Regions from separate parts of the Bradyrhizobium sp. ISRA436 genome, predicted to be linked through region 1. Evidence: riboswitches for the same ligand, from Rfam matches in the RefSeq annotation. Region 1 holds a riboswitch; each other region holds the start of a gene.

Region 1 (5,639 bases):
TTCTCTCGAGACTCTCAACAGGTCGCGTTGGCCCGGCGGGACCAGAGCTGCAGCAAAAAAAATGAGTCTAATCTAGCGCTCCGCTCAAGCGTCGGCGCTGACCAGTCGCGATGACGAAGATGACGAAAATGACCAGAAGGTGCATGCTTTGGCTCTGTCTCGACCTCTTGTTGATTTGCCCAGGTGCCGTAGTCGTCGCGATCAGCGATGTCAGAGCGGAGGACAGCATCCTTGTCGACAAGGTCAAGTCAACCTGGCGATCGCAAGACGGTGACACTATCGAGCAAATCATTTCCAAGGTCGCGAAGGTCGCGCACTTCGTCCCGAGAAGGTGGGGAGTCGCTCAATCGAACGATGGGAGCGAATATGCCTTCTTTTCGTGGAGTAAACATCGCGACGATAAAGCCGCCGAATATGCCATTATCTGGCAGGCTGCGCCCGACGGCGCGTTAAAAGTCGTTTCGCCATATGCCAAGCCGATAGAATTGGGCTGGAAGGCGTTCGCACTCTCTCTGATCTCCAGTGAAATCGCAAACGGCGAAAAGGCGGTGAATCTCCATTTTCTGCATAACCCCATCAACTTCAACTTTGTGATGACTGCTCAGGGCAGGTTGGGCGATCTTCTGCGACACGGCCGCTGCACTATCGGCGATCCGATCCAGGTGGATTACCTGCAGAAAGTTGATGAAAAAGAGGCCACACAGAGCGGCCTATGGCGCGCCCTGATTGTGGTGAACTGCAATATTCCAGGACCTCGGTACTTCACTCGTGGCGGCGTCATCATTTTTGAGAAGGCCGAGGGAAAAACCTGGGAGCCGCAGTCGTTTTTTGCCAAGCGCATCGCAACCTATCCCCCAGGCTCTTGGTTCGATCATGCAGATCCAGAAGAACAGGAAGCACTAGAACCGGCCAAGAAGACCTTGCAGAATGACCGCGGAAGGCAGCTTCGCGGCGCAGCCCCTTGAGACAATGCGTCGAGTTTACAATGGGGCTCTACGACGAAGCGATGCTGCATCTGAGCCGGAGGTGCCGTGTTGGGTTTGAGAGATTTACGACAACACTTCTCCAAACTCGTCGTGGGTCCGAGGGTGCCGCAGCCCGCAATAGCAAGCAGTCGCGAGAAATAGGCTCATCCGAAAGTTTGCACCAGGAACGTCGCGTTAATTTCGCAATGGCACTGGACTTGCAGTAACGGAAGCATGTTCCGCGACGACATCGTCGTCGGGCTGCCCACCGTGTGCAGGCATGCGCCGGCAAACGCCGGCGCGCCGTACTCGTAACGTGCGTTCTCTGCGGAGTGCCCCGTGAAACCGTCTGCCGATCCGCCGGCCGGCCTGCTCGCGACGCGACTCATATTTTTTGTCTCCGGATTCGGCTTCTCGGCCTGGGTGCCTCTGGTGCCGCTCGCCAAGGAGCGCCTTGCGGTCGATCATCGCGTGCTTGGTCTGCTGCTGCTCTGCCTCGGCATGGGGTCCCTCTTCGCCATGCCTTTGACCGCCTTGTCGGGGGCGCGCTACGGCACCAGGCGCACTATTCTTGTAGGTGGACTTGGTCTTGCGCTGACCCTGCCATGGCTCGCTATCGCCAGTACACCTCTGAAACTCGGGGCGGTGCTGCTTGCCTTTGGCGCTTCACTCGGCTCAATCAATGTAGCCATGAACGTTCAAGCGGCCGAAGTAGAGCGAGCAGCCGGCCGCCCATTGATGTCCACCTTTCACGCACAGTTCAGCATCGGCGAATTGTCGGGCGCTGGCGCCCTGACAGCCTTGCTCTCGCTGCGGATTGACTCGTTTGCTTCGACGCTGGCTTGTTCGGCGCTAATGATAGTTGCGATTTTGTCGGCATGGCCGCGGTTGCTTGCGACACGTCGCACGCCGTCAGAGCCACTGCTTGTCTTGCCTCATCGCAGCGTATTGCTGATAGCGGTGCTTGCGGCCATCACCTTCCTTGTCGAAGGCGCGATGATCGACTGGAGCGCCTTATTTCTCATTGACAGAGGTCTTGTGGCGCAAGAGCATGGCGGGTTCGGTTATATGTTGTTTTCCATCGCGATGACCGCAGGCCGTCTCGCCGGAGATGCCCTCGTGATCAGAATCGGAGACCGCGCCACACTGATGTTCGGACCTGTGCCGATCATGATCGGTTTTGTGGCCCTGCTGGCCGCGCCGGTGGCTGCGATTGCCATGGCGGGTTTGCTGCTTATCGGATTGGGTGCATCGAATATCGTGCCGGTGTTATGCCGCCGTGCTGGCAAGCAGAAGGTGATGCCGGCAGGTTTGGCGATCGCAGCCGTCACGACGGCGGGTTACGCCGGTATCCTCGTCGGTCCAGCTGGCGCCGGGCTCGTTGCACACATGGCTGGGCTGCCTTTTGCTCTCGCGATACTAGGAGCACTCATGTGCATCGTCACGCTGTCGGCCCGGACTGTGACGGCCAACCCTCGCTGATTGTTGGAGAAGGACATGTAGGCCTTCTGCCAAGCGGTTGCGCACGGTTGGCACCCATCACCGCCACTCGGGGGTAGCAACATAGCGAGGACGCTGCGAAAGAGAACGGTTATGGCCAAGAAGCACTGTCGCAGAATGGCCGTTGGTCCAGCGGCCTGAAATACATAGCAAACGCAGTGCTGGTCCGTTCGACATCGATGGGGGCGCCCAGCACGGCAAAAGCGAGATTGATTGATAGTGCCGAGATCTTCCATGCCTTCCAGAGCATATTCGCACGTCTCGGCGCACACGGCCGACGGGATAGATACGTTACCGGGAGCTGCTTACCGGCCCAGCCGCTCGAACCACTTTGCCCGGGATGGGCAAGCTGATTTGACCCACAGCTTCCAAGGGTGACGGTCCCGCAAGGCGGATCTTGCTAAGTTGTCGAGAGATTCACATGTCGAAGATGCTAGTAAAGGCTACCGACTGGTAGCTCGGTCGAAGCCGATCTGTCGCGTGCCATCGGCTGCAGGCAAAATGCGACCCCGATGTACTCGCGCGTGCAGAGACCAGGGCCGAGTTCGAAGCGAGCACTGCCCGGCACACTCATCGCGCAAAGGGGGCTTTAGATCGCGATCGTCGCGATGGAGCCACACCTACAGACTTGTTGAGCGGAGCCGCAGAAGGATGCCGTGCCAAGAGGTTGACGGAACGCTGCTTGTTCGGATAACTGATTTTCGTCGAGGTTCTCCGGAGCGCACTGATCCGGAGCTAAGAGGGAAGCCGGTCGAATGCCGGCGCTGCCCCCGCAACTGTAAGCGGCGAGCCGCTGTCCAATAAAGTCACTGAAACCGCTTGGTTTCGGGAAGGCCGGACAGCAGCGATGACCCGCAAGCCAGGAGACCTGCCCCGACAACATATTCGTCCGCGGGCGGGGTGTCCCGGTGGTGCGCCAAGCAATTGCCGCTTCGGCGGCTTTTCCTGCACGCAATCGCCATGACCTCTGCCCCAAACCAGGGGTTAGAGCTATGTCCGTCCTTTCACTTCCCGTTGCTACACTTGGTACGCCACGCATCGGTCCGCGCCGTGAACTCAAATTCGCGCTCGAAAGCTACTGGACCGGGAAGTCCACCGAAGCGCAGCTGCTTGAAGCGGCAGCTGGACTGCGCACTGCTAACTGGGCGCGGCAGAAATCGCTCGGCGCGACCGTCATTCCGTCGAATGATTTCTCGCTTTACGATCATGTGCTCGACACCAGTGTGATGGTGGGCGCCATTCCGGATGTTTACGCTTGCACCACAGGTCCTGTACCGCTCTACACCTACTTCGCTATGGCGCGCGGTGCGCCGAACGGTGAACTCGATGCGAGTTGCCCTCACTCCAATCCTGCACAGGGCGCGCCTGCGCAGGAGATGACGAAGTGGTTCGACACCAATTACCACTATATGGTCCCTGAATTTCACAAGGGGCAGATCTTCAGGCTTTCTTCTCGAAAGCCGATTGAGGAATATGAGGAGGCAAAGGGGCTTGGTTACCAGACGCGTCCCGTGCTGATTGGCCCAGTGACCTTCCTGAAGCTTGGCAAGAGCGCAGATCCTTCATTCAATCCATTGTCGCTGTTGGATCGACTGCTGCCGGTCTATGTCGACGTTCTTCGTGAGCTGGTCGCGCGCGGCGCAGAATGGGTTCAGCTCGATGAGCCCTGTCTGGTCTTGGACCTCGACGAAATATCCCGCAAAGCCTTGCTTCGTACCTATACCTATTTTGCTAGGGAGATACCTGCTCTTAAAATCATGCTGGCGACCTACTTTGGGACCATCGGCGGTAATCTCGATACGGCCTTGGCTTTGCCGGTTTCCGGGCTCCACGTCGACTTGGTAAGGGGGGCAGACCCGCTGAACGCGATCGTCGCTGGGATTCGCAACGATCTCGTTCTCTCACTGGGGGTCGTCGATGGGCGCAACGTTTGGCGCTCCAACCTTTCAGCGCTGGTCGATCAGCTGGCGCCCACCGTGGCAAAACTCGGCACTGATCGCGTCCAGATCGCCCCCTCATGTTCGCTGCTCCATGTTCCAATCGACCTGGGGCTCGAAACCGATCTCGATTCCGATGTAAAGAGCTGGCTGGCTTTCTCGGTTCAGAAAATTAAGGAACTAGCGACCCTAGGAAGGGCGCTTGCTGGCGATCGTGCCGGCGTGGCCGATGTGCTCGCGGCATCAAAAAACGCGGCACTTGCACGCGAGCAATCGCCCAAGATCCACAATGCGGACGTCGCTGCGCGCATGGCTGCGATCGACCAAACCAAGCGCTACCGTTGCAGTCCTTTCGCAAAGCGCGCCGAGGCCCAGCGCGCGCGGTTTGCCTTGCCGACATTTCCCACGACGACCATTGGATCGTTTCCGCAAACCGCGGAAGTTCGCAATGCCCGCGCTTGCCATGCCAAAGGAGGGTTGAGCAACGCGCAGTACGAGCAGTTTCTCAGAGAGGAAACGGCGCGTGCGGTGCTATGGCAGGAGAATATCGGGCTCGATGTTCTCGTGCATGGTGAGTTCGAGCGCAATGACATGGTGCAGTATTTCGGCGAGCAGCTTTCCGGATTCGCCTTCACCAAGCACGGTTGGGTTCAGTCGTATGGCTCGCGCTACGTCCGTCCACCAATTCTGTTTGGGGATGTCTCGCGGTCGAAGCCGATGACGGTCGAATGGTGGCGATACGCGCAGTCGCTGACCAACAAGCCAATGAAGGCAATGTTGACTGGACCGGTGACGATTCTGAACTGGTCTTTTGTCCGTGACGATATTCGGCGAAGCGATGCCTGCCGCCAGCTTGCGGTTGCGATCCGCGATGAGGTGCTCGACCTTGAGGAGGCGGGAGCGACAATAATCCAGATAGACGAGGCCGCGTTGCGCGAAGGGTTGCCGTTACGCAAATCACAATGGAGGAGTTATCTCGATTGGGCCGTGGATAGCTTTCGCATCTGTTCGTCCGGTGCTGCCGACGAAACTCAGATTCATACGCACATGTGCTATTCCGAATTCAACGATATCATCGATGCGATTGCGGCGATGGACGCAGACGTCATTTCGATCGAGACGTCGCGCTCGAAGATGGAATTGCTCGACGCCTTCAAGAACTACAAATATCCGAACGAAATCGGGCCGGGTGTCTACGATATCCATTCGCCACGCGTTCCCGGCAAGGACGAAATGA
Region 2 (5,639 bases), 2.1 Mb from region 1:
GATCAGAGCATCCACAACCATGGCCACCGCCATCGCTCCCGCAAAGCTCACGCACCATCTCCCGCCTCGACCTCTCCTGATGCGCAAGACCCCGCGTGAGCGCAAGCCCTGCGCGACCGATTTCGGCTTTGTCTTTCACCGCGTTTGGTGATTAGTGCTGGCCCGACAGGAGATCATGATGGCCGTCATTCTGATAACGGGCGGAGCTCGATCGGGAAAAAGCCGGCGCGCCGAGCTCCGCGCGCGCTCGTTTTCCGGGCAGCCCGTTTATATTGCCACGGCAGAAGCCCTCGATGCGGAGATGGTTGAGCGCATCGCGAGCCACCGCGCGCGGCGAGGCAACGACTGGATCGAACGGGAGGTGCCGCTCGACCTCGTCGAGGCACTGGTCGAGACCGACGGTGGCGCCGCTAGGCTTATCGATTGCCTCACGCTGTGGCTCTCAAACCTCCTTCATGCGGAGCGCGACTGGTCACGGGAGATTGATCGCCTTGCTGCCGCGCTGCCGCGCCAGCACAGCCCTGTCGTCATGGTGACCAACGAGGTCGGCCTCGGCATCGTGCCCGACAATGCGCTCGCGCGGGCCTTTCGCGATGCTGCCGGCCTCATGAATCAGACCATTGCCGGCGTGGCAGACGAGGTGGAATTTGTCGTGGCAGGCTTGCCGATGAAGCTCAAATGAGGCATCGCATCGCGCCTCGCAAAAGCCCGGCGTGCCCGATCGGTGATATGCTTGGTGCGTTCGCGCGGCTTGGCAGGATCACAATCCCGCTGCTGGCTGCTCTCCTCAAGACCGGACGACGATCCTGATGATCTCATTCGACGATACGTTTCGCCGGCAACTGCACGAATTGTTCGTGTGGCGCCGCGACGTGCGACGTTTTCGACGAGATCCGCTGCCGGCCGGCACCCTGGAGCGGCTGATCGAGACGGCCTGCCTGTCGCCGTCGGTCGGGCTGAGCCAGCCGTGGCGGTTCGTCATCGTCGAGGACAAGCCGAGGCGCAGCGCGGTGATCGAGGACTTCAGGGCTTGCAATGCAGATGCCCTGCAATCCTATTCGGGTGAGCGCGCAGCAAAGTATGCGGCGCTCAAGCTGTCGGGCCTGGAGGAGGCGCCGGGCCATCTGGCCGTATTTGCGGAAAAGACGAGCAGCATTGGTTCGGGCCTCGGACGCGCGACGATGCCCGAAACCACCGAATATTCGGTCGTCGCTGCCATCTGCTCGATGTGGCTTGCTGCCCGTGCGGAAGGCATTGGGCTGGGCTGGGTGTCGATCCTCAATCCAGCGCGCGTTAACGACATTCTCGAGGTGCCGGAGTCCTGGAAGTTCATCGGCTATCTCTGTATCGGTTATCCCGAGGCAGAATGTGACCGGCCGGAGCTCGAACAGGCGAAGTGGGAATCGCGACGAAGCTCGGGCGAGTTCACTGTTCGACGCTGAGATCCTGCTTCGAGGCCACGACACTGTTCTCGCCAGTGGAGATGCACTAAGATGCCCGACCGAGGAGACCTCCCATGGACGGCGGTGTTTGTTGGCGCGACGACATCGCGTCCCTGGTCTTCCCGATCCGGGAGCATGCCGCAATCTGCGCAGTCCATCGGGGAGCGTTCCGGACACTGCTCCGCACGGATCCGACGCCGGATGCCTGCCTCGGCTATTTCGAACGCTTCGAAAATGCATTCAGAGCGGCGGCGAGTGCCAAGATTGCACGCAAGCGCGTTCCGGCGGGCACCAATTTGCATCTTACTAGTCGCGACATCGCTCGAAAGCTGCTAGAAGGCGGTCACATCGAACGCGGAGAATAGCCATGAGCCAGTCCCAGGTCACGCATTTGCCGGTCGCCGCCGGCCAGCAGGTGGGACGGCTCACCCAATCCCTGATGGCGATGATGCTCGGCTTGTTCATTGTTGGGGTTGTCGGGTTCTCGCATATCGACGTGATCCACAACGCCGCGCACGACGTGCGCCATTCGAACGCGTTCCCCTGCCACTGATTGGGGTGGCATGAGTACCTTTCGCGCGATTGTGTTTTCGTCGGTCATTGCCGGTTTCATCGTTGGTCTGATCGTCACGGTCGCGCAGCAGTTCGGTACGGTGCCGCTGATATTAAGAGCCGAAGTCTTCGAGACGGCGGCGGAGCACCAGCATGAGGCCGCTGCAGGGGCGCAGCAGGCGGCCGCTGGCCACGATCACGCGGATCACGATCACGGCGCAGCGGCATGGGAGCCGCGGGACGGATTGGAGCGCAACGCCTACACGGCTGCCGCGAACATCCTGACCGCGATCGGCTTTTCGCTTCTGCTCGGCGGCTTTTTTGCGGTCCGCAGCGGCGCGACCGGCGAGCCGACCTCATGGCACCAGGGGTTGATGTGGGGGCTGGCAGGTTTTGCCGTGTTTACGATTGCCCCAGGGCTTGGGTTGCCACCCGAATTGCCGGGTGTGCCCGCGGCTCCGCTGCTCTCGCGTCAGATTTGGTGGGTGACGTCGGCGCTGGCGACTGCCGCGGGCCTCGGGCTGATCGTCTTTCGGCGGTCCATCGCGGCCGCAATCGCGGGCGTGATCCTGATCATGTTACCCCACTTGATCGGCGCGCCCGAGCTGGAGCACGTCGAGACGAACGTTCCAGCCTCGCTGTCCCATCAGTTTGTGGTCGCGGTCACACTAACGAGCCTGCTCTTTTGGTCCATGTTGGGGAGTCTGACGAGCGTCGCGTTTGCTTATTTCGACCGCTCCGGCCATTTGCGTGACTCGTGACTGAAGTGAAGCGCGCGTCATGTCGGCGCGCATGACAATCCAGCAATCACGTTGAATTGACAGTTGGGTTATGAGCTCTTATTCGCTTCGCTGACGGTTCTCCTTCGGGAGATCAAAAGGGAATGCGGTGCGGGCGTCAGCCCAAGGCCGCAGCTGTCCCCGCAACTGTAAACGGCGAGCCTTTCGTCAATGTGCCACTGGGCCAAGCTGCCCGGGAAGGCGTCGACAGGCGATAACCCGTGAGCCAGGAGACCTGCCGTCAGTCGTGGTCACACGCGAGCACATCGGGCGGGGGCGTCCTGGTGGGGGGTTGGCGCATTGCCTTTCGGGTATGCGGTGTCCGCGTTCGCGGTGACGTGCCACGTTAACCGCGAGTCTTTTCATGTCCGGATCTTCCTCCATCGCGCTTGGATGGCGCCTTGGCCTCGTTTGCTCATTGTCATCGCTGCTGTTGCCGGCTGAAGGCTGGGCGCAGACCGCTCCGTCAACCAGGCTGGATCCGATCGAGGTCTCGCCTCCCGCCGCCGCAAAGCCGAAGCGTTTTGTGCGAAACAGCACCGTCGCCGCGCGGTCGCGGCCGAGGCCGGCAACAAATCCGGGAGCGCACGGGACATCGGAATCAGCCGCGTCGTCCGCATGGGCATCACCGACGCTCAATGCCACCAAGCCGGAGGGAACTGGCAGCCGCCTCAATCTCACGCCGCTGCAGACGCCAGCCAGTGTCGAGGTCATCTCGTCGGAGACCGTCGCCGAACGCGGTCAGCATAATGTGATCGATGCCGTCACTCAGAACGCGGCCGGCTTCATCGCAACGCCCGCTCCCGGCAATGGCGGCCTGTCGTTCAGCACCCGCGGCTTCGCCGGCAGCAATTCGGTGATGACGTTGTATGACGGCACGCGCTTCTATATCGGCTCCGGAACCCTGACGTTCCCATACGACACCTGGTCGACGCAACGCATCGAGGTGCTGCGCGGTCCGGCCTCGGTGCTGTACGGCGAAGGCGCGATCGGCGGCGTCATCAACGTGATCCCGAAAAAGCCGCTCGCGACGCCCTACAACGAAGCCGAGGTCTCGCTCGACAGCAACATGACGCGGCGGCTTGCGGTCGACAGCACCGGTCCGATCAATCCCAATGTATCGTACCGCGTCAATGCCACCGGCAACATGTCGGACGGCTGGGTCGATCGCGACAAGACCTCGAATGCGGTGGTCTCCGCCGCTGTGCGGGTGCAGGCGTCCGACAATCTCGTCTTCACGCTCTCCGAGGACTATGGCGACCGCAGCCCGTCGCGCTATTTCGGCACGCCGCTGATCAACGGCACAATCCGGGATGCGCTGCGCTTCAAGAACTACAACGCCTCGGACAGCACCATCCGCTATCAGGACAGCTGGACCCAGTTCAAGACCGAATGGGACGTCGCCGACGGCGTAAAGGCCAACAATACGCTCTATTATCTGACCAGCGAGCGGCACTGGCGCGACATCGAAAACTACACCTGGAACCCGAAGACGCAGCTGATCGATCGCTCCAGCTATATCGAAATCTTCCACGACCAGAAGCAGCTCGGCAACCGGATGGACACGACCTTCAGCGGGCACATCGTCGGCCTCGCGAACCAGTTCGTTGCCGGGTTCGACGTCAACCGGATCGACTTCACCCACACCAACAACTCGCCCTATGGCGGTGCGTCGTCGGTGAATCCTTATGTCTTCGATCCCGGATCGTTCTTCGCGACAACGACGGCGACCGCGCCGGGCTTCAACGCGATCGTCAATCAATACGCGCTGTTCGCCGAGGACCGGCTCTCGCTGACCAATCAGTTGTCACTCGTCACTGGCGTCCGGTATGATCGTCCCGAAGTCGATCGCACCGATGACAAGGTGCCATCGAACAGCTTCGACGTTTCGCTGTCGGGCACCAGCTGGCGCGCCGGCCTCGTGTATGAGCCGATCAAGAACCTCGCGTTCTATGGTCAATATGCGGTCGGCGTCGATCCCGTCACCAATCTCATCTCGCTGCCGACCACGCAAAAGACCTTCCAGCTCGCCACCGGCAAGCAGACCGAGATCGGGGTCAAGCAGTCGTTTTGGGGCGGCCGCGGCGAATGGACGTTGGCTGCCTATGAAATCGTCAAGACCGGCCTGACGATTCCCGATCCAAGCAATCCCACCGGCCTGGCGCTGCAGATCGGCCAGCAATCATCCCGCGGGATCGAGGGATCGATCGGGCTCGCGCTGAACGACGGCTGGCGCCTCGACACCAACCTAGCGCTGCTGCGCGCCAGATACGACAACAACAGCCAGGTGGTCGGCGGGAGGATCGTGAGCTATGACGGCAATCTTCCGGTCAACGTGCCGCAGCAGGTCTCCAACATCTGGCTCACCTGGGACTTCGCGCCCAACTGGTCGGTCTATGGCGGCGTGCAATTCGTTGGTCAGATGTACTCCGATCTTGCCAACACCCAGTTGCGGCCGGGCTACAACGTGGTCAACGGTGGTATCAGGTGGAAGCCCGATGACCGCACCACAGTCGCGTTTCGTGTCTACAATCTGTTCGACAAGGTTTACGCGGTGACCTCGAACGGTACAGGGCAGTGGCTCCTGGGCATGCCGCGCACCGCGGAACTGTCCGTCAACTTGAAGTTCTGAGCATGCGCAGCGCGTTGATCCGGCGCGGACGGCGATGGCTCTATGTCATCCATCGCTGGATCGGCATCGCGACATGCCTGCTGTTCGCGATGTGGTTCATCTCCGGCCTTGTGATGATGTACGTGGCCTTTCCGCGCCTCACCGACCGGGAGCGCCTCGCCGCGCTTCCCGTCATTGCCTGGAACAAGGTGCAGATCGCACCGGATCGCGCCATGGCGATCGCAGGTATGGAGC
Region 3 (5,639 bases), 920 kb from region 1:
AAAGCCCAGAACTTCGTGCCGATCCAAATTGGCGCCGAGAGCGATGGCGGGAGGGTTGGCAAGTCCCAATGTATTTCGCCGGTACAGACGAAACCCGTGGAGATTGCCACGCCGCCGGCGAAGGTCTGTGGAGTGGTTGAGATCGAGGTGAACGGGGCGCGCATCCGGGTCGAGCCGCGGGTGGAACTGGCGACGCTTTCGGTGGTGCTATCGGCGCTTCGAGGGATCCGGTGATTGCTCTACGGTCAGACCTCAAGGTGGTGCTGGCGGCCCAGCCGGTCGACTTTCGTAAGTCGGTGCATACGCCGTCGGCGCTGGTGAGCGAAGCACTGCGCGCGAACCCATATTGCGGCGACGTCTTTGTGTTCCGCAGCAAGCGCATGGACAGAGTGAAGCTTCTGGCGTGGGACGGCAGCGGCATGGTGTTGGTAACGAAGTGGTTGCACCAGGGGCGTTTCACCTGGCCGCCGATCCGCGACGGCGTTGTGCATCTCAGTGCGACGCAGCGTGCGATGCTACTCGACGGGCTCGAGTGGACGCGTGTGTCGCCCAAGCCTGTGAAGCGCCGGCCATTGTCGGCTGAGAAGTGAGGATTTCACTGGAGCATGGGTCGCACGGATGTATCGTCTGGTCATCGCGATTCGCCCCGACGCTCTCCCGACCGATCCGGCAGCTCTGACCGAGACGGTGCTCGCGCTTGACGCTGAGAACGAGACGCTGCGCGTAGCAATGCAGACGTTCAAGGACATGATCTTCGGGAAGCGCTCGGAGCGGCTTGCCGCGCTCGTGGCCGAGCAGCTCGCGCTTGAGCTTGGCGATCTTGAGACCGACGTCACGCCGCCTGCAGCTGCCAACGACGATGCAGCTGCGGCAAAGCCGCCCGGCAAGCCACTGCGGAAGAAGGCGCGCCGCAACATCGGCGCACTTCCAAAGCACCTGCCGCGCTGCGAGCAGGTGCTGGAGCCGGAGGCGACCGCGCCCGTGTTGCCAGGGCCAGCTTCACAAGATCGGCGAGGACGTCAGCGAGGTGCTGGACATCATCCCGGCGATCCTGCGGGTGCTGCGGACGGTTCGTCCCAAATACGGCTGCCGCCGCTGCACCGATGGTGTGATCCAGCGAAGGTGCTGCCGCGCCTGATCGAGAGCGGCATGGCTTCGACCGCACTCGTGAGCCACGTGGTAGTCTCGAAGTTCGCCTGGTATCTGCCGCTGTACCGACAGGTGCAAATTCTGGCCGGCCAGGGTGTCCATCTCGACCGGGCGACGCTCGCCGGCTGGGTGAAGCGTGCGGCCTGGTGGCTCAGGAGCCTCTATGCGCTCCAGCTGCGCACGATCCAGGCCGCGCCGCGCCTGTTCTGCGACGAGACGCCGATGCCGGTGCTCGATCCCGGACGACATCGCCCGCGCATCTGCCAGTTCTGGGCGCATGCCATGGATGACCGGCCATGGGGCGGTCCCTCGCCGCCGGCGGTGGCCTACGTATTCGCCGACGGCCGCGGCACGGCGGAGATCGCCAGACAGTTGATGGGCTTTTCCGGCATTCTGCAGGTCGACGGTTATGCCGCCTACAAAGCGCTCGCCCGCGATCATGGCGGCGCGATCATCGAAGCAGAGATCCGTGGCAGCAGTGCCGAGCAGCGGCTGGCCACCCGCCGCACCAGGTCCGCTCCATTGATGGAGGCGCTCGGGACGCGCCTGACCGCAATGCTCGGCCAGCTCTTCTCCCAATCGAAGCTGGCGGAGGCCATCAACTACGCACTCAATCACTGGGACGGGTTGACGCTGTTTCTCCGCGACGGCCGTGTCGAGGCTGACAGCAACACAGTCGAGCGTTCCATGCGCCCGATTGCGATGGGAAGACGCAACTCATTGTTCAGCGGCAGCGAAGGCGGCGCCGAGAGCTGGGCGATCCTGGCGTCGCTCGTGAACACGGCAAAACTCCATTAGCTCGACCCGCAGGCCGACCTGACCGATGTGCTGGAGCGCATCGTGTCCGGGCGAACCAAGAGCCATCAACTGCACGAGCTGCTCGCCTGGAACTGGAAGGCGGCGCGCCGGCACACACCGCAGGCAGCGGCATGAGCCCACGTCGCCATAAGGCAGCATCGTCGATGGCGTCAGCCGCGATGTCGCTTGCGGAGCTCGAGCGATGTCTCCAGGATCGCGTCGATCGCCATCCTGCCGCCACCAGCATTCCCATGCTCGACGGCTATACCGCCGCGATCGTAGCCGGACCGGTGTCGATGCCCGCTCGATTGGATCTGCCCGCTGCTCGCGATCGATGCCGACGCTTTCAACCATGGCGGCACGCCGGAGTTCGCCGCGATCTCCGCCGTCGCGCTGCGCCACAACGACATCAGCAACACCCTCTCACTGCCCCCGATCGGTTCGAGCCGATGCACCGGTGCGACCCCAGCGGCAACATCGATGCGCATCCCTGGTGCCAGGGTTTCTATGCCGCGATGCGGCTCAGACTGTCGGCGTGGGCGCCGTTGCTCGACGTCAACAACGTCAATCACGGCCTGCTGCTGCCCATCCTGCTGTATTGTCGCGACGATCAGGCCCGTCCGCTGCTCGGACCGCTACGAAGCGGTCGCGAAACCGAGGATTTCCTCCGTAACGCCCACCTCGATATCCCAGCCGTCGTCGAGGCGCTGCGCCAGCACTGGATGCCCATCCGCTACGCACGCAACCGCTAATCATCGCGGACGTGGGAGCTCATACCGGTTACCTTTGTCATCGGGCTCATCATCGCTGTGATCGCGGCCGTGGAGCTATGGCTGCTGCGTCACATGCCGCACTCAAAGGCCTAAGCAGCTTAGCCGCAGTCGGAGCGGCTCGAAGCGGAAATGACGCTCAATCCGATGCAGTCTCCTTCTCGAGCCCCAGCCAACGATAAATCCCAAAGGACAAAGCCCAGCTCGCCAGAAACAAGCCGACAACCAGATACCCGAAGTTAGCAAGGCTTTCGCTAATATCGGAAACTGCAACCCAGAATTCCCCCTCTAGTTGGAATTTGCTTGCAATCAGCCCTAGGGCCTCGACCCCTCCAATCAGGAGCGCGACCACGACAGAGATGGCAGTGATAGTAAGGTTGTACCAGAGCTTTCTGACCGGATTGAGAAAGGCCCAGCCGTAGGCACCCACCATCAAGACGCTGTCGGTTGTATCAACGAGCGTCATGCCCGCTGTAAACAACGCAGGAAAAACCATCACATTGCCGAAGCTCAGTCCGCCAGTTGCTTGGCCGGCGGCCACAGTGAAGAGGCTGATTTCAGTCGCCGTGTCGAAGCCTAGTCCGAACAATAGACCCACTGCCAGCATCTGCCAGCTTGCCGTTACCATGCGGAACAGGGGCCGAAGAATTCGAGACATGAAGCCCGTGCCCGACAAGAACAGGTCGATTTCTTCACCGTGCGCATCGCCACCGCGTCGTGCCCGCTGAAAATTCTGCCAGACGCCACGCAGGATCACGAGATTGATAGCGCCGACCGAGAGCAGGAAGAATGCGGATGCGGCGGTCCCGATGATGCTACCGACGGACTTGAATTGCTGGAACTGGCCTTGCAGCGCAAATGCGGCGGCGGCAATCGCCGCGACAGCTAGTGCAATCGAGAGCGAGTGCCCGAGCGAGAAAAACAAGCCCACCGCGAGCGGGTGCTTTCCTTCCTGCATCAACTTGCGGACTACATTGTCGATTGTCGCGATGTGATCGGCATCTACGGCGTGTCGAAGGCCGAGGACATAGGCGAGTACAGCGGTCCCTAGCAGCGTTGGACGGTCTGAGAAAGCAACTACGGCCCATGTAACGGCCAGAACATTGAATGTCAGCAAAAAGGCGTAGAGAGCGACAATTCTTGATCGAGAGACGACTGATCTGTCGTCGATAGCGAATTTCAGATACGTCAGCATGACGCAGCCTTCACCTGATCCCGAGGCGCGCCAAAATTTAACGGGATGAATAAGCTGAAAGCCAATGCGGCCCTCCATCTGCGAGACAAACCGAACAATCGTCATCACAGCGCGAGAACCGCCCCTAGCGCGCGCACCGCACGCCGGATGGATGACTGTTCAGGCCGGTCTCCTGACTTGCGGGTCGTCGCTCGGTTTTCCGCCTTCCCGGGCTAAGAGGCTCAGTGGCTTCCTGGAAAAGAGCTAACCGCCTACAGTTGCGGGCGCAGCTGCGGATTTGGCTTCGCGTTTGCGATACCTCACCGCATTCCCATGTCGCTGGTCTCTCGACCAACGAACCTGAACTGCCCGATCATCACGCTAACTTCGGAGTTGTCAATACAGCCGGAAGCCTTCCGTTTTGTAGATACGGATACGTAGGGCACGACCCGATTTCAGCTTTGTGTTACAACCGGTAAGGCTCGGAACGAGCACATGATTCTGCTACTCTTCCAAGACCCGACAATGTTACTCAAACTGGAGCGTGGCGGTCGCCGCTGCCGCGCCGCTGTGCCAATTGGTCGTCGGCCGTCGCCTGCTTGCCACGCGCAATTCCGCGATGCATGCGCGTGCCGCGCCGCTCGATTTGCGAATACGGAATTTCTTTGCAGTTGAGCCGCGCCCGCGCCTCGGGCTTCAGGAAATAGATATAGCGCATCTGATAGCCGTCGAGCGGTTCGCCCTGGCCGGACCATGAGCCGCCGGTTTTCGCAAAATGCTTTGCGCGGTTCTTGCCGGTGACTTGCGTCATTTTGTGCGTCACCGAGCCGTCGGGCAGTCGCAGCAGGCTTTTGTTCTGCTTGATCCCCGTGAGCGTGAAGCCGGCCGCGCGATAGATCGTCCCGTCGCCGCACTGGCATCCATCGGCGAACGAGATCACCCACTCGATGTGCGGATAATGCTTTTTGATCATCCGCAGCGCGATCGAGAGCGCGCGGCTTTCGCTGTTGCGGGGCAGCGCTTCCGAGAACGCCAGCCGGTTCAATTCGAGAAAGCCATTCCAAGCAGTATCGCGCACCAGCCCGAGAATGTTGCCCTTGTCTATCGACGGGCCGAATGTCATCGCGCCTTCAAGCCGCCCGCCGATAAAAACGCCGAGCGCGAGGAACGCATTGTTGACGGCCTTGTGGCTGTAGTGCAGCCGGATGATCAGCGCGTCGGCCTCTTTTTTCGCGATCGGCGCGACGGGGATGTCCCTAGCCTGTCCCATGGTTAGTCACTGAGTTCGTAGCGCATGATTCGAGACTCCGGTTCGGGGGTTGCGGCGGTACATCAACCCACAACGGCCCGTCGCGGAGGCGCCAATGCTCAGTGAGACATGCGGAAGCGGCCGAACGTCCGGTTTGCGCCACAAGCGTCCCTTCCCGAGACGGGACGTTTTGACCCGGACCGTAGTTTTCGATCTGCGGGACAGAATAAGGGCAACCACTCCGTCCCGAAACCGCGACCACTCCCGTAGCGGAGTCTAATGCGTAAGTGCGCTGGGGGGCTGCTGAAGCCCCTCAGGCGCGGCTCCTGTAGCAGGCGCCGCCCTCGGACAAACGACTCGAATCTCACGATACCTTTGAAGCGCTCCCCCATTTCCTTCGACAACAACGCGGCCGGCTCCCGGACCGCGCGGACGTCGCTGGAAACGGCTCGGTCCTCCCTAGTAGTTAGTCGGAACTCGCAAGGCGATATTCGCGTTC
Region 4 (5,639 bases), on a different replicon from region 1:
GTCAAAGCCCACACGTAACACTGGCAGCACACGCTCGCTGTGGTGCGGATACCAATAGGCATCGAACTGTTCGAGGCGCAGACGCGCGGTCATCTGAGCGTTTGGCAACAAACGGCTGGTGGCGGCGAAAATCTCCTCATCGGAAAGCGTCATCGCAGCGCCGCTCGCCGGATCGGCCGTGGTCTCGCGGCCATCGCGATCGGTGAGGACCATGAGCGGGCGACCGCCGAGCCAGACGAAGCGTGCTTCAACCGCCCCCGGCAGCATCGATGAAAATGTCGCGGCGATCTGCGGGAGGTCGTGCGCGGCATAGCGGACGGCCATGTCTTGGGTCGGGCCTCGGGCCGAAACATACTCGCCCGGATTGAGCGATAACCAACCGCTGAACATCCAGGTCAGGACGAACAGGCCACCGATCAGCCCGGCGATGTGATGCCAGGCCATCCAGCCGCGATAGGGGGTGACGGTGCCCCGGGCATAGCGAGGGCGCAACCGCACCCGCAGGACACCGATCCAGAAACCGGTCACCGCGACGATCAGGCAAGTGCCGGAGATCCATAGCACCACCTGCCGCCAGGTTGCACCGTCCCGTCGGAGAACCGTGGGATAGATCCAGTGCGGAATCGCGCCGAGCCAGTTCCAAAACCGCTCTCGTCGTGTTGTATCGAGCGCCAATTCTCCGGTTCGCGCCGAGAGATAGAGCTCGGTTCCGGCGGCGTCCCCGAGCGACACCAGAAGAAGCGGTCGCAGGGGATCGTAGCGCGCGGTGACGCTCCACTGATCGCGAAGGATTGTGCCGATCATCTGCGGATGCGTCGCATTCGGATGATGGCTGGCGATCGCCAAGGCCTCTGCCGGCGCGATAGTCTCGATCTGGCGACCGTCTGCGGCCGAAATGGTTTTACGCGTCCCGTTCCAATCGAGGAGGCAATACACCGGCCTATCATCCAGCATGACGAGACGGAGATCACGCGGATAATGCGCGATACCGGCGATCGCCATGGCCCGATCGGGCGCCACGCGCACGTGGTCCCAGGCGATCTCGGGCAGTGCCCCCCAGCGCTCGCGATCGGTGAACTGCGGGAACGCCACGTACATCATGACGATTCCCGAGACGAACCACATCGCGAACAACAGGCAGGTCGCAATGCCGATCCAGCGATGGGTAACGTAGAGCCATCGCCGTCCCCGGCGGATCAACGCCCGGTGCATGATCAGAACTTCACATTGAGGGACAATTCCGCCGTGCGCGGCATCCCCAACAACCATTGCCCGGCATAAGGCGCCGAGGTCGCATAGACAGTGTCGAACAGGTTATAGAGTCGGAAGGCGACGGTGGTCCGCGCATCCGGCTTCCAGCGTACCCCGCCATTGACGACTGCATAGCCGGGACGCCGGAGGGTATTGGCGTCGTCCGAAAAGGTCGGGCCGACGATCTGAACGCCGCCATAGATGGACCAGTCGGGGGCGAAGTCCCAGGTGACCCAGACGTTCGATACCTGCTCCGGCACGTTCTTGGGAATATTGCCGGCGTAGCTGACGATCTTGCCGCTCACCATCTGGCTGAAATTGTCGTATCTTGCCTGCAGCAGCGCGAGATTGGCGTCGACCCGCCAGCCGTCATTCAGGGCAAGACCGATCGAGGCCTCGACCCCGCGCGACGAATGCTGGCCGACCTGCAATGCGAGACCGGCAGGATTGCTGGAGTTGGGGACCAGAAGATTGTTCTTGACGATCTGATAGCCGGCCAGCGCCCACTCGCCGCGACCGCCCCAGAACGATTGCTTGACCCCGGCTTCGATTTGTTTGCCGGTGGCGAGCTGGAAAGTCTTCTGACTGGCGGCCAACGAAATCAGGTTTGTGACGGGATCGACGGCCGTCGCATATTGCCCGTAAAACGCCAGGTTTGGGATCGGCGTGTACACCGCGCCCGTGCGCCAGCTTGTGCCAGACAGCGAGGTGTCGAAACTGTTCGCAGGTGTTTTGTAGTCGGTGCGGTCGACCTCTGGCCGGTCAAACCGCACACCGCTCACGAGGGACAGTTTGTCGGTTAGCGACAGTCGGTCTTCGGCGAACAGCGCGTATTGATTGGCAATAGCATTGTAACCAGGAGTGGTCGGCGTCGTCGTGGCAGAAAAATAGCCGAGGTCGACGGCATCGACGCTGACCGAGGATGTTCCGCCGTAGGGCGAATTGTTGGTGTGAGTGAAGGCGATCCTGTTTATATCGAAACCAGCGACGAACTCGTTGGCAAGGCCGAGCACACGGCCGCGAAACGTCGCGTCCATCCGGTTGCCGGCCTGCTCCTGGTCATGGAAGATGTTGATATAGTTGGTACGCGTGATGAGTTGGGTCGAGGGATTCCACGCATAGCTCTCGACGTTACGCCAGTGCCGATGGCTGGTCAGGTAGTAAAGCGTGTCATGGACCGTAACGCCGTCCGCGACGTTCCATTCGGTCTTGAACTGGGTCCAGTTGTCCTCATAGTGAATCGCGCTGTCGAGGACGTTGTAATTCTTGAACCGCAGCGCATCGTTGATGCTGCCATTGATCAGCGGCGTTCCGAAATAGCGCGACGGACTTCGATTGCCGTAGTCCTCGGACAGAGTGAATGCGAGATTGTCGGCGGCCTGCACCCGGACCGCTGCGGAGATCGCCAGATTGGATGTCTTGTCACGATCGACCCAGCCGTCTGACATGTTGCCAGTCGCCGCGAGGCGATAGGATACGTTGGGATTGATCGCGCCGCCGCTGTCCACTGCAACGCGTCGCGTCATGTTGCTGTCGAGCGAGGCTTCGGCATCGTTGTAGGTCGTTGCGATCGGCTTCTTCGGGATCACATTGATGATGCCGCCGATGGCACCTTCGCCATAGAGCACCGAGGCTGGCCCGCGCATCACCTCGATGCGCTCCGCCGACCAGGTATCAAACGGAAACGTCACGGTTCCGGCGCCGACATATAGGCGCGTGCCATCGTACAGCGTCATCACCGAATTGCTGCCGGCGAAACCGCGGGTACTGAAGGATAGACCGCCGTTGCCGGGGGCGGGGCTCGCGGTAAAGCCCGCTGCGTTCTGGGCCACCGCATCGGTGACGTTATGCTGGCCGCGATCCTCGATGGTCTGGGACGTAATCGTCTCAACGCTGGCAGGTGTCTGCAGCGGCGTGAGGTTCAGGCGGCTCCCGCTGGTGTTCTGGTGATCTAGCTTCAGCGTCGAAGGCGAGCCGTCCGAGGCTGCGGCCGTCGGTGCTGCGCGAGGCGTTGCCGCGGGCCTTGACTGCGATCGTGAGGCCGTGGCTGAACGCTTGCCATCGGGATGGGCGGGCCTCACCGCAGGTTTTTGGGGCGGACTGACCGTAACCGGCGGCAGGGTTTGAACCGACTGGGCTTGTTGTGCCTTGGCAGGGCAAATCCCGAGCGGCAGAGCTGGAAGAAGGAAGCTGTGAGCGAGCAGGCCGGCGCGCAGCCGCCTTGGCATAATGGGAAACACGAGTAGACCTCGGCATGACGTAGTGGCACGTCACAGCGAACAAGGTCTTACCTGGACGTAGTCGGACCTACGCAAGGTGAAAGCAATGTCTGTACTCCCCGACCGACATTTTCGCGTGTGACCACGGCTGACGGCAGGTCTCCTGGCTCGCGGGTCCTAACCTTGCGTCGCCTTCCCAGGACCGAGTGTCCCAGTGGCCTATGACGAAAGATTCGCCGCTTACAGTTGCGGGGGCAGCTGCGGCATGAGGGGAAAATCCCCGCACCGCATTCCCTTTTGATCCCCGTGAGGGGAACCGTCGGTCGTCACTTAGAGGTTCGCGAGGTGCGGAGTCAATCCCCTCTCTGACAGGCCTGTAGTTGATTGCACAGACCCACCGAGCGGAATAGTTGGTACGAATCGGACAAACATCAGCCAGGCGCGGGTAACGGATGAAAACTCCGCGGGTAAATACGCGACAAGAACGTTCCTTCGAAGTTTTTCACCATCAAACTGCAAATCTATTTGCGTCGAATTCTCGCCCCGCGCCGAGGATTTCCTGCATCCTGTTTCATCCGGACGATCACGGGTCGTGATCTTGCAGCATGCTGTTGATGAGGACGTACAGGAGCACAGCCGCGTCGAGTGCCGTGTCCATCGACGCCCCATAGCAAGAGAAGCTTCGTAAGACGAGTGAGGACAGTACCCGTCCTTATCAATATCGCACGAGATTCTCGCGTGCGCACAACTCTTTCGCGCATCGGTCATACTCGCGCTAACCATTAGCTGATTTAAGATTGTCGCAATCGACTGCTCTGTGCAGCCCACGTCCATCCTTTACAGCGAATTAAGCTGAACTGGATTTGATACCGCCCGGGCTGGAAGCCTGGGTCTCGGGGGATGTGTGATGGGTGCTGCCAAGAAGCAAGCCGTGGAATCAAATACGAGGATGTTCGAGGACGTGCCGGTCCTGCGGCGCAAATGGCAGGCTGCGCTCAAGCCCGGCGAAAATCTTCCCCGCTATGAAGACGTGCTGCTGGGCGGCCTCGGGCGCCTCGCCGATCACATGGTGCTGCTGAAGAGCGACAACGACGCTTTCGCCGTCTCACGTACCGGCCGCTATGCACAGAAATGGATCGGCGACGACCGTTGGGACATTTGACATCAGCCTTCGGAGGGCAGGCTTGTATGCCGCCAATTGCGGAATACGTTTTTCGACGAGTCGAAGGCCCCGTGTCGTGCCTCCCCGCAACCAAGTTTGCACATCACCGGTCCTGTTAAAATGGCCCGCATCGCGCCAAGCGCCGCAATCCTCGTTGTGATCTTAGCATTTGCAGCAAGATGTAGCGTATGCTACATGCCGGAGCATAAGCGTAATCGCAATAGGGGAAGGCCGATTCGATGCAGTTGTGTACAAGCCCGCGCCGTGGCGCTCGTTCCACTGTGCCGATGAGGGTGCCTCGGACCGGTGCCGTTGGCCTGTCGGTCTTCTTGCATTGTTTGGCCGGGTTCGCGGGACCTGCCTTCGCACAAGGTTCGTCCGAAGGCGCGGCAATCGCAAGCGCCATCCTGCCTCGTGACCTCAGTCCCTGGGGTATGTTCGTGCAGGCCGACCTTATCGTGAAGGCCGTCATGGTCGGACTTGCGTTTGCCACTCTTGTGACCTGCACGGTCTGGCTGTCCAAGACGATTGAGCTGTTCAATGCACGCCGAAACGTGAGACGCGCGCTGCGTGAGCTCGCGGCGGCCAGGAGCGTCGAAGAGGCGGTGCGGACAGTGCCCGCGGGGCCGGTGGCGCGCCTGCTCGATGGCGCCGTCGCAGAGTTGAAGCTCAGCACCGATCGTATGGATAGGGATGGGATCAAGGCCCGCATCCTGTCGCGACTGCAGCAGATCGAGGCCGCCGCCGGCCGGCGCATCGCGTTCGGCACGGGCGTGCTGGCGACCATCGGTGCGACCGGGCCCTTCGTCGGCCTGTTTGGCACGGTCTGGGGCATCATGAACAGCTTCATAGGCATCTCGAAATCGCAGACCACCAATCTCGCGGTGGTGGCGCCCGGAATCGCCGAGGCGTTGCTAGCGACCGCGCTCGGGCTCGTCGCGGCGATTCCGGCGGTGGTGATCTACAATCTTTTCGCCCGCCAGACCGCTGCCTACCGGGCGCTGCTC

The links. A riboswitch is a leader RNA that binds a small molecule or an ion and turns the genes downstream of it on or off. The one in region 1 is predicted to bind cobalamin.
Region 2: linked by a shared signal. The riboswitch ahead of MTX23_RS03855 (TonB-dependent siderophore receptor) and the one ahead of metE (5-methyltetrahydropteroyltriglutamate--homocysteine S-methyltransferase) in region 1 are both predicted to bind cobalamin.
Region 3: linked by a shared signal. The riboswitch ahead of MTX23_RS24850 (HoxN/HupN/NixA family nickel/cobalt transporter) and the one ahead of metE (5-methyltetrahydropteroyltriglutamate--homocysteine S-methyltransferase) in region 1 are both predicted to bind cobalamin.
Region 4: linked by a shared signal. The riboswitch ahead of MTX23_RS35510 (TonB-dependent receptor) and the one ahead of metE (5-methyltetrahydropteroyltriglutamate--homocysteine S-methyltransferase) in region 1 are both predicted to bind cobalamin.

What each region holds. Positions count from the first base shown of each region.
Region 1 covers NZ_CP094519.1:6,199,888-6,205,526, reverse strand. Annotated here, with positions in the region: gene MTX23_RS28850 (nodulate formation efficiency C protein) at 120-965, shown strand; gene MTX23_RS28845 (MFS transporter) at 1,305-2,447, shown strand; cobalamin riboswitch at 3,156-3,356, shown strand; gene metE (5-methyltetrahydropteroyltriglutamate--homocysteine S-methyltransferase) at 3,458-5,639, shown strand, end outside.
Region 2 covers NZ_CP094519.1:818,397-824,035, forward strand. Annotated here, with positions in the region: gene cbiB (adenosylcobinamide-phosphate synthase CbiB) at 1-51, opposite strand, end outside; gene cobU (bifunctional adenosylcobinamide kinase/adenosylcobinamide-phosphate guanylyltransferase) at 179-682, shown strand; gene bluB (5,6-dimethylbenzimidazole synthase) at 810-1,442, shown strand; gene MTX23_RS03840 (hypothetical protein) at 1,517-1,807, shown strand; gene MTX23_RS03845 (CbtB-domain containing protein) at 1,810-1,995, shown strand; gene MTX23_RS03850 (CbtA family protein) at 2,006-2,755, shown strand; cobalamin riboswitch at 2,833-3,031, shown strand; gene MTX23_RS03855 (TonB-dependent siderophore receptor) at 3,138-5,405, shown strand; gene MTX23_RS03860 (PepSY domain-containing protein) at 5,408-5,639, shown strand, end outside.
Region 3 covers NZ_CP094519.1:5,283,754-5,289,392, forward strand. Annotated here, with positions in the region: gene MTX23_RS24830 (transposase) at 1-234, shown strand, start outside; gene tnpB (IS66 family insertion sequence element accessory protein TnpB) at 231-590, shown strand; partial or broken gene MTX23_RS24840 (IS66 family transposase) at 634-2,082, shown strand; gene MTX23_RS24845 (UPF0149 family protein) at 2,112-2,699, shown strand; gene MTX23_RS24850 (HoxN/HupN/NixA family nickel/cobalt transporter) at 2,857-4,017, opposite strand; cobalamin riboswitch at 4,057-4,270, opposite strand; gene MTX23_RS24855 (hypothetical protein) at 4,424-5,161, opposite strand.
Region 4 covers NZ_CP094520.1:131,667-137,305, reverse strand. Annotated here, with positions in the region: gene MTX23_RS35515 (PepSY domain-containing protein) at 1-1,212, opposite strand, end outside; gene MTX23_RS35510 (TonB-dependent receptor) at 1,215-3,332, opposite strand; cobalamin riboswitch at 3,606-3,806, opposite strand; gene MTX23_RS35505 (hypothetical protein) at 4,378-4,632, shown strand; gene exbB (tonB-system energizer ExbB) at 4,920-5,639, shown strand, end outside.